Regions from separate parts of the Amycolatopsis sp. VC5-11 genome, predicted to be linked through region 1. Evidence: riboswitches for the same ligand, from Rfam matches in the RefSeq annotation. Region 1 holds a riboswitch; each other region holds the start of a gene.
What was found. A riboswitch is a leader RNA that binds a small molecule or an ion and turns the genes downstream of it on or off. The one in region 1 is predicted to bind S-adenosylmethionine.

Region 2: another riboswitch for S-adenosylmethionine. It lies ahead of thrC (threonine synthase); the one in region 1 lies ahead of WA670_RS39095 (aminotransferase class V-fold PLP-dependent enzyme).
Region 3: another riboswitch for S-adenosylmethionine. It lies ahead of WA670_RS43710 (ATP-binding cassette domain-containing protein); the one in region 1 lies ahead of WA670_RS39095 (aminotransferase class V-fold PLP-dependent enzyme).

Annotation. Positions count from the first base shown of each region.
Region 1 covers NZ_JBAGKF010000021.1:141,228-145,544, reverse strand. The annotation lists gene WA670_RS39110 (RluA family pseudouridine synthase) at 1-125, opposite strand, end outside; gene lspA (signal peptidase II) at 122-730, opposite strand; gene WA670_RS39100 (hypothetical protein) at 819-1,145, shown strand; gene WA670_RS39095 (aminotransferase class V-fold PLP-dependent enzyme) at 1,306-2,637, opposite strand; SAM riboswitch class IV at 2,678-2,792, opposite strand; gene WA670_RS39090 (potassium/proton antiporter) at 2,890-4,317, opposite strand, start outside.
Region 2 covers NZ_JBAGKF010000006.1:273,196-277,512, forward strand. The annotation lists gene WA670_RS20795 (ComEC/Rec2 family competence protein) at 1-431, shown strand, start outside; gene thrC (threonine synthase) at 456-1,721, opposite strand; SAM riboswitch class I at 1,735-1,868, opposite strand; gene holA (DNA polymerase III subunit delta) at 2,000-2,971, shown strand; gene rpsT (30S ribosomal protein S20) at 3,073-3,333, opposite strand; gene WA670_RS20815 (DMT family transporter) at 3,726-4,317, shown strand, end outside.
Region 3 covers NZ_JBAGKF010000034.1:2,508-6,824, forward strand. The annotation lists gene WA670_RS43700 (resuscitation-promoting factor) at 1-393, shown strand, start outside; gene rsmA (16S rRNA (adenine(1518)-N(6)/adenine(1519)-N(6))-dimethyltransferase RsmA) at 487-1,329, shown strand; SAM riboswitch class I at 1,889-1,979, shown strand; gene WA670_RS43710 (ATP-binding cassette domain-containing protein) at 2,195-3,208, shown strand; gene WA670_RS43715 (hypothetical protein) at 3,318-3,791, opposite strand; gene WA670_RS43720 (4-(cytidine 5'-diphospho)-2-C-methyl-D-erythritol kinase) at 3,913-4,317, shown strand, end outside.

The DNA.
Region 1 (4,317 bases):
AGGACGTCGCCAGCCGCGGCGAGGTCCGCGACCGCGGTGCGGGACAGGCCGAGCAGTTTGGCGAGCCCGGCGTCGACGCGCATCCCGTCGAGCCCGTCGGGGACGGGCAGCATGCGCGCGCTCACTCGGAGTCCTTCTTCTTGCCGCGGGTGGAGGTGCCGTCGTAGTCCTTGCCGAGCAGGGACAGCAGCACGATCAGCGCGCCGCCGACGCAGATCGCGGAGTCGGCGATGTTGAAGATCGCGAAACCCTGGCCGTTGGGCGCGAACGCGGAGATGAAGTCGACGACGTGGCCGCGCAGCGGTCCGGGCTCGCGGAAGAACCGGTCGGTCAGGTTGCCGAGCGCGCCGGCGAGCACGAGCCCGAGGCCGATCGCCCAGCCGACCGAGCGCAGCCTGCGCGAGATCCACACGATCGCGATCACGACGCCGATCGCGACCAGCGCGAGCACCCACGTCATGCCGGTCGCCATCGAGAACGCGGCGCCCGGGTTGCGGATGACCTGCAGGTAGATCAGCCCGCCGAGGATCGGCTTGGGCTCCTTGCCCTCGAGGTTCGCGACCACGAGGTTCTTCGTGATCAGGTCGATCGCCCACAGCAGCGCCGCGACCGCGAACACCACCCAGACCCGCCGCTTGGGCAGCGGCGCGCCGTCCCCGGCGGCCTCCTGCTCAGGCGGTTCCGCAGACGGCTCGACCTCGGACTCGGACGGCGAAGGATCGGTGCTCACACCCCCATTGTCCACAACCGCGCCCGAGCAGGTCACAGCGGCCGAATTCAGTCGCCCCGGAGGCCCCTCGCCCGCCATCATCGCTGCCATGCCCGCCGAGATCCCCGCCCCCGCCGCGGCCGCGGCCTGGATCGCCCTCGACCTCTCCCCCACGAGCGACCTCCCGCTCTGGGCCGCCCACTGGCTGGCCGACGGCGAGGACGGCGAGCACCTGCGCCACCTGGCCGGGCTGTCCCGCAGCGAACCACGGGAAATCCACGACGTGCAGGAGGCGGCCTTAGCCGACTGCCGCACGCCCATTCCCGCTGTGGCCGACGCAGCCGAAGCCGCGTTCACTCATCTGGCCCGGCTGTTCCTCAGCGGCGACCTCACCGAGCGCGGCCTGTTGAACGACCTGCACGCGGACTGTGTTTGATGGCGTCGGCTCCGCCGCCGCGGCGGGATCGCCCTTAAGCCGACGTTTGGGCTGAGCGACGCGAGGGGCCTTCGGCCTGTCACGCCGCTCAGCCCAAACGTCGGCGCGATCCCGCGTTGTGGTCACGTTTCCTGTCGCGCCAGTCCCAGCACCAGCCCTGTCAGGCGCAGAACGGCGGCAGCTCCCGCGGGTCCCCGACCGGTGCCCACCGCCCGTCCACCTTCGCGTACTCCCACCGGGCTCCCCGGGCCACGATCTGCCGCAGCGCCAGCACCAAGCGGTCGACGTGTTCCTCGGTGCTCCCCAGCCCGAGGCTCACCCGGACCGCCTGCTGGCCCTGGCTTCCGGCTTCCCGGATCAGCCGCCGGGCGGCCACGTGCGCGCAGAACGCCCCGTCCCGCACGCCGATTCCGTACTCGGCCGACAGCACCGCGGCCAGCCATCCGGGCTCGAACCCGTCGACCACGAAGCTCACCGTGCCGACCCGGTCCACCGGCGCGTCGAAGAACCGCAGCTCGGCGAACCCCGGCAAGCTCTCAAGCCCCTTGCGCAACCGCTCCAGCAACGCGGCTTCGTGCGAACCCACGGCATCCCACTGAGCTGCCAGCTGCTCGCAAGCCACCCCGAGCGCATACACGCCAACGGTATTCGGCGATCCGGCCTCGTGCCGTTCTTCGCCGCTGTTCCACACCACGGCTTCCTCGGTCACCAGCTTCGTAGCGCCACCACCGGCCAGGTACGGCTCGGCCGCCCGCAACCAGTCGCTGCGCCCGATCAGCGCACCAGCCCCGAAGGGCGCGTACAGCTTGTGCCCGGACAGCGCGACATAGTCAACATCCAGCTCCCGCAACGAAATCTGCCGGTGCGGAGCGAGCTGTGCGGCGTCGAGGGCCACCCGGGCGCCGTGTTTCCGGGCCACCGCAGCGATCTCGGCCACCGGCAGCAGCTCACCGGTCACATTGGACGCACCGGCGACGACGACCAACCGCGGCCCCTGCGGGCATTCCGCGAGCGCTTCGTCCACAACGGACACTGCGGCGAGCCGGGTCCGCGGCAGCTGCACGCGCCGGACGTTCGGGCCGCGCCACGGCAGCAGGGCCGCGTGGTGCTCGCTGTCGAACACCACCACGGAAGTCTTGCGCGGCAACGCTTTCGCCAGCAGGTTGAACGCGTCAGTGGTGTTGCGGGTGAAAATCACCGAGTCGCCGTTGCGCGCGTCCACGAACCGGCGCAGCACGTCGCGCGTCCGCTCGTACAGCCGCGTCGAGACCTGCGAAGCGAAACCCGCGCCGCGATGCACGCTGGCGTACCAGGGAAGGAACTCGTCGACCGCCGAACGCACCGCGTCCAGACACGGCGCGCTCGCCGCGTGGTCGAGGTTGGCGTAACCGATGTCGCCGCCGGTGACCAGCGGGACCCGCAGCGTCGCACCGGCGACAGCGGGAACGGCAGCGGCAACAGTTTCCGTGGACCGGTCGAGTGCGAGAGTCATGACGACGCCTCCTCGGCGTTCCGGGGGACCCCCGGCGAGGGGCCCGCGCTTGCCCGCCGCACTGCGCGACCGGCCTGGTCCTCACCCGGGGCACCCCACCGCGGTAGGAGGGTTGCCGGCCAGCAAGCCGGGGCTTCGCGCTGGCACTCATGACCTGAAACCGAAGATAGCGGACGACCCCCGGGAGAAACCAGACCCGTCTCGTGATCTGAGACGGCAGTCACAGGGCGTGTCCACAAAGGACAGAAAAGATCAGGCTCCGGATTCCCCGTGCCAGCGGGCGAGGCGGCCGGCCCGGTCGACAGCCCGGATGCGCCGTTCGGTCGCGTCGCGGTCGGCGGCGGTCGTGACCACCAGAAGCTGGTCCTCGACCTGCAAGCGGCTCGTTTTCTGCGGCGTGAAGCCCGTCCCGCCGCGCACCACGAGACTGACCGTCGCCCCGGCGGGCAGCCGCAGCTCGGACAGGTACACGCCGTGCAGCTTCGACCCCTTCTGGATGCGCACCTGCAGCAGTTCGGCGCCGAGCTCGTCGAGCGGGGCGGCGTCGACCTCGATCTCGTGCGCCTGCGTCGCCTTCGCCAGCCCGAGGATCCGCGCGAGCGGGCTGAGCGTCGCGCCCTGCAGCACCGTGAGCACGATGACGAGCACGAAAACCGCGTCCACGAGCCGTTGCGCGCCGGGCACGCCTTCGGACAGCGGGATCATCGCGAGCACGATCGGCACCGCACCGCGCAACCCCGCCCAGGACAGGAACGCCTGATCCCGCCACGGCAAGCGGAACGGCAGCAGCGACAGGACCACCGACAGCGGCCGGGCGAGCAGCAGCACCACCGCGCCCGCGACGAGGCCGGGGATGAGCGTTTCGAGCAGCCGGGTCGGCGACGCGAACAGGCCGAGCAAGACGAACAGCCCGATCTGCGCGAGCCAGCCGAGCCCTTCGGCGAACGACAGGGTGTCCGACCGGTGCGGGAGCTTGGAATTCCCCAGCACCAGGCCGGCGACGTAGGTGGCGAGCAGGCCGGACGCGTGCGCCAGCTGACCCGAGGAGTACGCGAGCACGCACACCGCGACCGTGGCGAGCGGGTAGAGACCGGTCGCCGGGAGCGCGGCCCGGCGCAGCGCCTGCGCGCCCAGCCAGCCGAACGCGAGGCCGAGCACGAGGCCGGTGAGCAGTTCGTAGACCACCAGCAGCGGCAGCGACCAGTCGACCGCCTCGCCGGACGCGAGCACGACGACCGCGATGTAGGCGGGCGCGTCGTTGATGCCGGATTCCAGTTCCAGCGCGCCGACGAGCCGTTTCCCGACCCCGGCCGTGCGCAGCACGGAGAACACCGCCGCCGCGTCGGTGGACGCGAGAACCGCGCCCCACAGCAGGGCGAGCCGCCAGTCGAGGCCGAGCAGCCAGTGCAATGCCGCGCCGGTGACCGCGATGCTGATCACCACGGCCACTGTGGACAGCAGGATTCCGGGCCCCAGCGAGGGTTTCACCGCGGACCAGCGCGTGGTGAGCCCGCCCTCGGTGAGGATCAGGACGAGCGCGGCGAGCCCGAGGGACTGGGTGAGCGCCGGATTGTCGAAGCGGATGCCGAACCCGGCTTCGCCGAGCACGACGCCGATCCCGAGATACAGCAGCAGCGACGGGAATCCGAGCCGGATGGACACCCGCACCGCGACGACCGA
Region 2 (4,317 bases), on a different contig from region 1:
TCGGTCCGCGCTACGCCACTACCCGTGCACCGGCGTTGCAGGACGGCACGATGATCAACAACAGTTCGGTCGTCCTGCGCGCCGACACCGCGGCTGGCCGGGTTCTGCTGACCGGAGACGTCGAGCTGGCGGCGCAGGCGGATCTGCTTGCCGAGGGCGTCGACCTGCGGGCAGACGTCCTGAAGGTGCCGCATCACGGGTCGAGGTATTCGCTGCCGCAGTTTCTCGCGGCGGTGCGGCCGCGCACGGCGCTGATCAGTGTCGGCGCGGGCAACGGATACGGACATCCGAGCAAGTCCACAGTGGACGTTCTCGGAACGATGGGAGTGCTGGTCACCCGGACCGATATCGACGGGGACACCGCCGTTCTGCCCGGAGGAAGCGGACCGGCGGTGGTGCGCCGGGGCGAGCCGCGGGGTCCGCCGCGGTAGTGCGGCGGACCCCGGGCCGGTGCGTCAGTAGCCGAGTGCCTTGGCGACGGCCGCGGCGGACGGCGGCACGGTGGCCTTCGGGCCGATGTGGTTCTCGACCGCGTCGAGGGTCTTGAGGCCGTCGCCGGTGATGAGGAGGACGGTTTCCGCGTCCGGGTCGAGCTTGCCGGTTTCGACGAGCTTCTTCGCGGTCGCCACGGTGACGCCGCCCGCGGTCTCGGTGAAGATGCCTTCGGTGCGCGCGAGCAGCCGAATGCCTTCGACGACCTCTTCGTCGGTGACGTCCTCGATCGCGCCGCCGGTGCGGTTGACCACGTCGAGCACGTACGGGCCGTCGGCCGGGTTGCCGATCGCGAGCGAACGGGCGATGGTGTCCGGCTTCACCGGCTGGACCACGTCGTGGCCGTTGCGGTACGCGGTGGAGACCGGCGAGCAGCCCGTGGCCTGCGCGCCGAACACCTTGTACGGGCTGGCGTCCACGAGACCGAGCTGGCCCAGCTCGCGGAAACCCTTGTCCACCTTGGTGAGCTGGGAACCGGAGGCGATCGGCACGACGATCTGCTCGGGGATGCGCCAGCCGAGCTGCTCGGCGACCTCGTAGGCGAGCGTCTTCGAGCCCTCGGAGTAGTACGGGCGGACGTTGACGTTCACGAACGCCCACTTCGGGTGCTCGCCGGCCAGTTCGGTGGCGAGCCGGTTCACGTCGTCGTAGTTGCCGTCGACGGCGATCAGGTCGCCGTCGTAGACCGCGGTGGTGAGGATCTTCGCGCGTTCGAGGTTCTTCGGGATCAGCACGACCGACCGCCAGCCGGCGCGGGCCGCCGCGGCGGCGGTCGCGTTGGCCAGATTGCCGGTCGAGGGACACGCCAGGACCTCGAAACCGAACTCGCGGGCGGCCGCGAGCGCGACGGCGACCACGCGGTCCTTGAACGAGTGCGTCGGGTTGCCGGTGTCGTCCTTGACCCACACGCGCTTGAGGCCGAGCTCCTTCGCGAGCCGGTCGGCGCGCACGAGCCGGGTGCAGCCGGGTTCGGTGTTCGGGGTCTCCTCGACGGTCGAGGGGACGGGAAGGAGCTTCTTGTAGCGCCAGATGTTGCGCGGGCCCGACTCGATGTCCTCGCGGCGGACGCGGCCGAAGTCGTAGGCGACCTCGAGCGGCGAGAAGTCGTCGACGGAGACGAATTCCGGAGCGAGCGGCTGCCGGTGCCCTTCTTCCTTCGACACCAGTTCGACGGCCGGACCGAGGTCGATCGTCTTATTGGCGGAGGTGGCGCTGAGGGCTGCAGTCATCGCGAGGTTCCTTTCCTCATCTGCCCCGCCGAAGCGGGCCGGAATTGGCACCGTGGTCGTCAGCTACCCCGCGATCGCGGGATGACAGGCTGTACGCCGGTTGCCGGGGCTTCGTCGGGCCGTTCCCTCTGCCCCTCTGGATGAGCGGTATTCGGTTGTCGGAGCGCCGGTGGGCGCGTCCTCGGCTACACCGTACGACATCCCGATCAGCTCGTGCCACGGAGGCGGCCCACATCACCGGAGCGGGCGGCCCGGCGGCCGGGTGAGAAGATGGCCGGGTGACCACCGCACCCGCGCCGCTGCACCTCGTCACGGGCGAGGAAGAACTGCTCATCGAACGGGCTGTGCGAGCGTCCCTCGACGCGGCCAAAGCCGCGGACCCGACGGCCGACCTCACGCGCATGCGGGTGTCCGATCTCACACCGCCTGTGCTGGCCGAGCTGGTGAGCCCGTCGCTGTTCGCCGAGGGGCGCGTGATCGTGCTCGAGTCGGCGCAGGACATCTCGCAGGAGCTTTCCGACGCGGTCCTCGCGTACGTGAAAGCGCCTGCCGACGGCATCGTCCTCGTGGTCGTGCACAGCGGCGGCGGGCGGAGCAAAGCCGCCAAGGCGCTGCCGGGCGCGTTGAAAAAAGCGGGCGCGGAAATCACCGAATGCCCGAAGCTCACCAAACCGGCCGAGCGCGAGGCGTTCGTCCGCAACGAGGTGCGCCGCGCGGGCGGCAAGATCGACGCCGCGGGCCTGATGGCACTGCTCGACTCGGTCGGCTCGGACCTGCGCGAACTGTCCTCGGCGGCGACGCAGCTGGTCGCCGACACCGGGGGAGTCGTCGACGAGCGGGCGGTCCGCCGTTACCACACCGGACGCGCCGACGTGACCGGCTTCGCGGTGGCGGAGAAGGCCGTCGCGGGCGACCGGGCCGCCGCGATGGAGTCGCTGCAGTGGGCGATGCAGCTGGGCGTCCCGCACGTCCTGATCGCCGACGCGCTGGCCGACGCGGTTCGCACGATCGCTCGCGTGTCCGCGGCCGGGCGCGGCAACCCGAACCAGATGGCGGGCGAACTCGGCATGCCGCCGTGGAAGATCCGCAAGGCGCAAGGGCAGTCCCGCGGCTGGGGCCAGGACGGCCTGGCGACCGCGATGCGCGTCGTGGCGCGGCTGAACGCCGAGGTCAAGGGCGCGGCGGCCGACGCGAACTACGCGCTGCAGCGCGCGGTCCTCGACGTGGTCGCGGCCAAGGGCGACCGCTGACGTCCCAGTTCCGGGAACGCCTTGAGGACAGCCAGGCCGGTCCCCAGGACACGGAAAAGGCCCGGCAGCCGAAGCCGCCGGGCCTTCCGGAAAGACTGCGCTCAGAGCTGGTTCGCGCGCTTCGCGAGAGCCGACTTCTTGTTCGCGGCCTGGTTGGCGTGGATGACGCCCTTGGTGACGGCCTTGTCGAGCTTGCGAGCGGCGTCGCGCTGCAGTTCGAGGGCCTTGTCCTTGTCACCGGCTTCGGCGGCCTCGCGGAACTTGCGGATCGCGGTCTTCACCGAGGACCGGATCGCCAGGTTGCGCTGCCGCGCCTTCTCGTTCGTCGTGATGCGCTTGACCTGCGACTTGATGTTGGCCATGGAGGCGTTCCTCTTTCACTCGGTGAAGGTCGTTGCCGCGTTCGTGTGGCTCCGGATCAGTCCCGAGGGACTGCCGGGTTTCCTCCCTGACGGAATGCCGCACGGCAACAGTCGAAAATCTTAACAGCCCTGTTCGCGGCGTTGTCGACGGCCCCGGAGCAGGTAAACGTTCGGCATCGCGGCCCCGTCTCGGTTACGGTGGGGTCCGGTAGTGCCTAGGGTTCCGTCGCCTGCCCGTGGTCCCGCAGAGCGGGTCGCGAAGACAACGAGGGCGGGCGGGCCTGGTCCGAGCGGCACCTTCGGCGGGAGACAGAGCCCCGCCGTTCATCTGACGGGACAAAAGCCTGGAGGACCCGGTCTTCAGCGTGCGCTGAATACCTGAAGGGGTCCGGATGAACACCACAGCCCTCGCCATGGTCCTCGTCGCCGCGGTCGTGCACGCCGTGTGGAACCTTGCCGCCAAACGGGTTTCCGGCGGCCCGCGGTTCGTCTGGCTGTACTACACGGTCTCCGCGGCGGCGATGCTCCCGGTGATCGCGGTCGCGCTGGCCGTCGAACCGGAACGTCCACAGTGGACCTGGCTGCTCGCCGCCGCGGGCACCGCGGTCCTGCACGTGGCGTACGGGATCGTGCTGCAGCGCGGATACGAGGTCGGCGACCTGTCCATCGTCTACCCGCTGGCTCGCGGGACCGGGCCGCTGGTGTCGGTGCTCGTGGCCGTCACGGTCCTGGGCGAACGGCCGGGCGTGCTCGGGCTGATCGGGGCGTTCCTCGTCGTCGCGGGCGTCCTGGTGATCAGCCTCGGCGGCGGCACCGGCAACGCCCGGGCCCGCCGCGCGGGGGTGTTCTACGGCGTCGCGACCGGCGTCGTCATCGCCGCTTACACGCTCTGGGACGCGCACTCGGTCACGTCGCTCGGCGTGCCTCCGCTCGTCTACTTCGGCGGCGGCGCGATCGGTCAGAGCATCCTGCTCGCGCCGACCG
Region 3 (4,317 bases), on a different contig from region 1:
GGCACGCCGGGCAAGAAGCTGGTGACCTACAAGGTCACGAAGAAAAACGGCGAAGAGATCGCGCGCGAGCACGTCTCGGAGAAGGTCCTCGTCGAGGCCAAGGCCAAGATCATCAAGGTCGGCACCAAGAAGCCGCCGGCCCCGGCCATCGGCGACACCGGCGCGTGGGACCGCATCGCGCAGTGCGAGTCGGGCGGCAACTGGTCGATCAACACCGGCAACGGCTACTACGGCGGCCTGCAGTTCGACCGGCAGACCTGGAACGCCTACGGCGGCCAGCAGTACGCCCCCACCGCCGACAAGGCGACCCGCGAGCAGCAGATCGCGATCGCCGAGAAGGTGCGCGACGCCCGCGGCGGCTACAGCGCCTGGGGCTGCGGCTACAAAGCCTGAGTTACGCTCCGATTTTCCGGCAGGCGGCCGGGAGCCTCGCGCTCCCGGCCGCCTGTTTTCGTCCGCCGCGCCGCCGCTGGGTAGGCTCGTCCGGTGGTGGAACTGCTGGGGCCTGCCGAAATCCGCGGGCTGGCCGACGAACTCGACGTCCGGCCCACGAAGAAACTCGGGCAGAACTTCGTGCACGACCCCAACACGGTCCGCCGCATCGTCGAACTCGGCGGCGTGCAGCCGGGGGACGTCGTCCTGGAGGTCGGACCCGGTCTCGGCTCGCTGACGCTCGGCCTGCTGGCCGCGGGCGCTCAGGTCGTCGCTGTGGAGATCGATCCGGTGCTGGCCGCCCGCCTGCCCCGCACAGTCGCCGAGCGCGCGCCTGAGGCCGCGGACCGGCTGACCGTCGTCGGCGCCGACGCGCTCCGGGTGCGGGCGGCTGATCTGCCCGCTGAGCCGGTGTCGATCGTCGCGAACCTGCCGTACAACGTCGCGGTGCCGGTGGTGCTGCACCTGCTGGCCGAGCTGCCGTCGCTGCGCAGCGGGCTCGTCATGGTCCAGACCGAGGTCGCCGACCGGATGGCGGCCGGGCCAGGGAGCCGCACTTACGGCGTGCCGAGCGTGAAGCTCGCTTGGTACGGGCCCGCGCGCAAGGTGGCCGCCGTGCCGCGCGCGGTGTTCTGGCCGGTGCCGAACGTCGATTCCGCTCTGGTCTCGTTCACCCGGACCGACCCGGTTTCCGGAGTGGATCGGGCCCGGCTGTTCGCGGTGGTCGACGCGGCGTTCTCCCAGCGGCGCAAGACATTGCGGGCCGCGCTGGCCGGGTGGGCTGGTTCCGCCGAGCGGGCTGGCGAGTTGCTCGCCGAGGCGGGGATCGACCCGAAGACGCGCGGGGAGCAGTTGGACGTGCACGCTTTCGCGCGGATCGCGGCTGCCGGAATGTGACCCACCTCCCCCAGGGTGCTCGCCTTGCGACTTCCAACGGCGGCGTCGGAGCAGGTATTCCCTGGTTTCGCTGCGTTCTTCGATGATCTTGTGTCGTCGCTGATTGTGGGTCATCCACAGCTGCCTGGCTACGCTTGGTGATCACGCGAGCACGGCTGAAACAGCCTTCCATCTGTGACGAGCAGCTCGGCATTCGGGGGAGTCCGACTGCTCCACGCCCGGGATTGTTCCGCAGGGCTGACCCGAGGTGCTTCGCTTCGCTGACCTATCTCGGCTCGGTCGAGACCCCGGTGCGCCGAGCGTTGAGCCCCGCGAACCATCACCCCTTGACAACGAGAAAACTCTTGTTCCACAAAGATCCTTGATCGTCCACAGTGGAACGAACCCGTTCGCCGCCGGTGCTCGTGGCGAGCGTTTCGCAGGTCGAGGCACTGTTCGGCGGCCGAGGTTCCGGGCTTCCGGTTTTTGGACGCGGTGTTCCGGTATGCGGGCACCACCAGACGTGTGATCTGCACCAACGCGCTTGCGTTCAGCCAATGGGATCGGCTTTACTCGAAAGCGTCCATCCCGAGCGACTGAGAGACCTGGCTCGCCGAAGTCGCAGCAACCACCCTCCGCAGGGCAGGTGCTACCGCCAGGACCGATGGAGGCTGTTTTCGATGAAGAGGGTCACCCGCCCGCTCCTGCTGACCCGCCGGCGCGTAGTCGACGAAGGTCGCCGCTCGGTATGTGCGTGTCAACGCTCCATGGCCATCGCCTGATCGTTTTTTCCGCAGTTTCTTGCGCCGTCCACAGTGGACGGTAATTCGATGACGCCTGGCGCGCCCGGAATCGGTGCCGCGCCTCGTTTGCCTGGAGCCCTTTCGTGATCACTGTCGAAAACGTGTCCAAGTCCTTTCCCTTCCACGGAAATCGGGTCGCCGCGCTGCGCGACGTGAGTGTCGACGTGCAAGCCGGTTCGCTGTTCGGGGTCGTGGGTCCGTCCGGTTCCGGCAAGTCGACCCTCGCCCGTTGCATCGCGCTGCAGGAGCGCCCTGACCGCGGCGTCGTGCGGCTCGACGGCCTCAACACCGCGACGCTCGACGGCAAGCGGCTGCGGGAGATCCGCCGCCAGCTGGGTGTCGTCGGGACCAAGCCGGAGCTGATCGCCGAGCGCACCATCGCGGGCAACATCGCCAGCCCGCTGGAGCAGCTCGGCGTCGACGGCCCGCAGCGGCGCAGCCGGGTCGGCTCGCTGCTCGACCTCGTCGGCCTCACCGCCCGCGCCGGGCAGAAGCCGGAAGAACTCACCGACGGCCAGCTCCGCCGGGTCGCGGTCGCCAGGGCGCTCGCCGCCGGACCGGCCGTGCTGCTCGCGGACGACCCGACCGCCGGGATCGCGGCCGAGGACGCGGGCGCGGTGCTCGCCGTGCTCGACCGCGCGCGGGCCGAGCTGGGCGTGACGGTCGTCGTCACCACGCCGGACGCGGACGTCGTCCGCCGGGTCTGCGACGACGTCGCGGTGCTCGACAACGGCGCGATCGTCGAGCGCGGCACGGTGCTCGACCTCATCTCGACGCCGGACAGCTGGACCGCGCAAGCGGTGCTGCCGTCGGTCGAGACCTCGCGTGCCCAGTCCGCGAAGTACGACCGCGCGGTCGACGTCGTGCTGATCGGTTTCGCTTCGGTGGGCGCCCTGCTGCCCGAGGCGGCCAGCCGGTTCGACGTGGAGCTCGCCACCATCGGCGGCGGCCTCACCCGCATCGGGGACACCCCGATCGCCCGGTTCCGCCTCGGCGTCCGCGGCGAGCGGGCCGACGCCGCGCTGTCCTGGATCTCCGACCGGGGTGCGCACGTGAGCCAGCCGGCTCGCGGTCCGCAGAGCGTCGTCGCCGCCTGATTTCCTTTTAACTGAGCGGTTTTCCGAGGGCCGTCCCATGCGATGGGGGCGGCCCTCGCCGCGTTCGCGGGACGCGTCGCCCGAGAAATCAGGTCGCCGGGTCAAAGTTTCAGGACAAGTGTCCTGAATTCTGTCCATTGTGGTCGTTCCGGCGCAGGATCTCCGCCAGCTCCGGATCCGCGTGCGCCTCGGCGGTCTGTTTCCACTTCGCCGCGAGGGCGGCGAACGGCACCGGGTTGCCGAGGGATTCGGCTCGCTCCAGGGTTTCGACCAGTTCGCCGACGAATGTCCGTACCTCTTCCGCGGACAGGTACCGCGCCCACGGGAACGCGGCGGGCAGCGCCTCGGCGGCGAGCGCAGCGGTCTCGGCGCTGCGGCGCATCAGTTCCGCGAGGATCGTGACGGTCGCCGAAAACCCGGCCGCCGCCTGTTCGGCGCGCTCGGCGGTCACGAGCAGCAGATCGGGTTTGTCCTTCTCCCGTCGGCGAATCCGGACCGAACGGGTCGGCGAACTTTCGAGCCGGTCGGTGACCCGGCGCGGGTGCAGGGACAGCTCGGACAGGTTGACCTCCGGCGCGCGCATAGTTCCAAAGTAGTTCCAAATTAGTCCGGATGGCCACTCCGGAGCGACGGTTGGGGGAACTTCCGTGCCGACGTTTTCTCCTGGCGACACCTGGTCAGCGCCAGCCACGTAGGCTGGACGGGTGCTCGCCGTCGTACCACCACCAGTCACCGTCCGGGTCCCGGCCAAGGTCAACCTGCACCTGGCCGTCGGCGACCTGCGGGCGGACGGGTTCCACGAGCTGGTCACCGTCTTCCAGGCGCTTTCGCTCACCGACGAGGTGACCGTCGCCGCCACCGACGAGCCAGGGCTCGAGGTGTACGGCGAGGGGGAGCGCACGGTGCCCACCGACGGCGCCAACCTCGCCTGGCGCGCGGCGCGCGAGCTGGCCTCCTACGCCGGACGGCCGGACGCGGATGAGCCGAAGGTGCGAATCGTGCTGCGCAAGGGCATTCCGGTCGCCGGCGGCATGGCGGGCGGGAGCGCGGACGCGGCGGCGGCGCTGGTCGGGCTCTCGTCGCTCTGGAAGCTCGACATCACCCGCGAC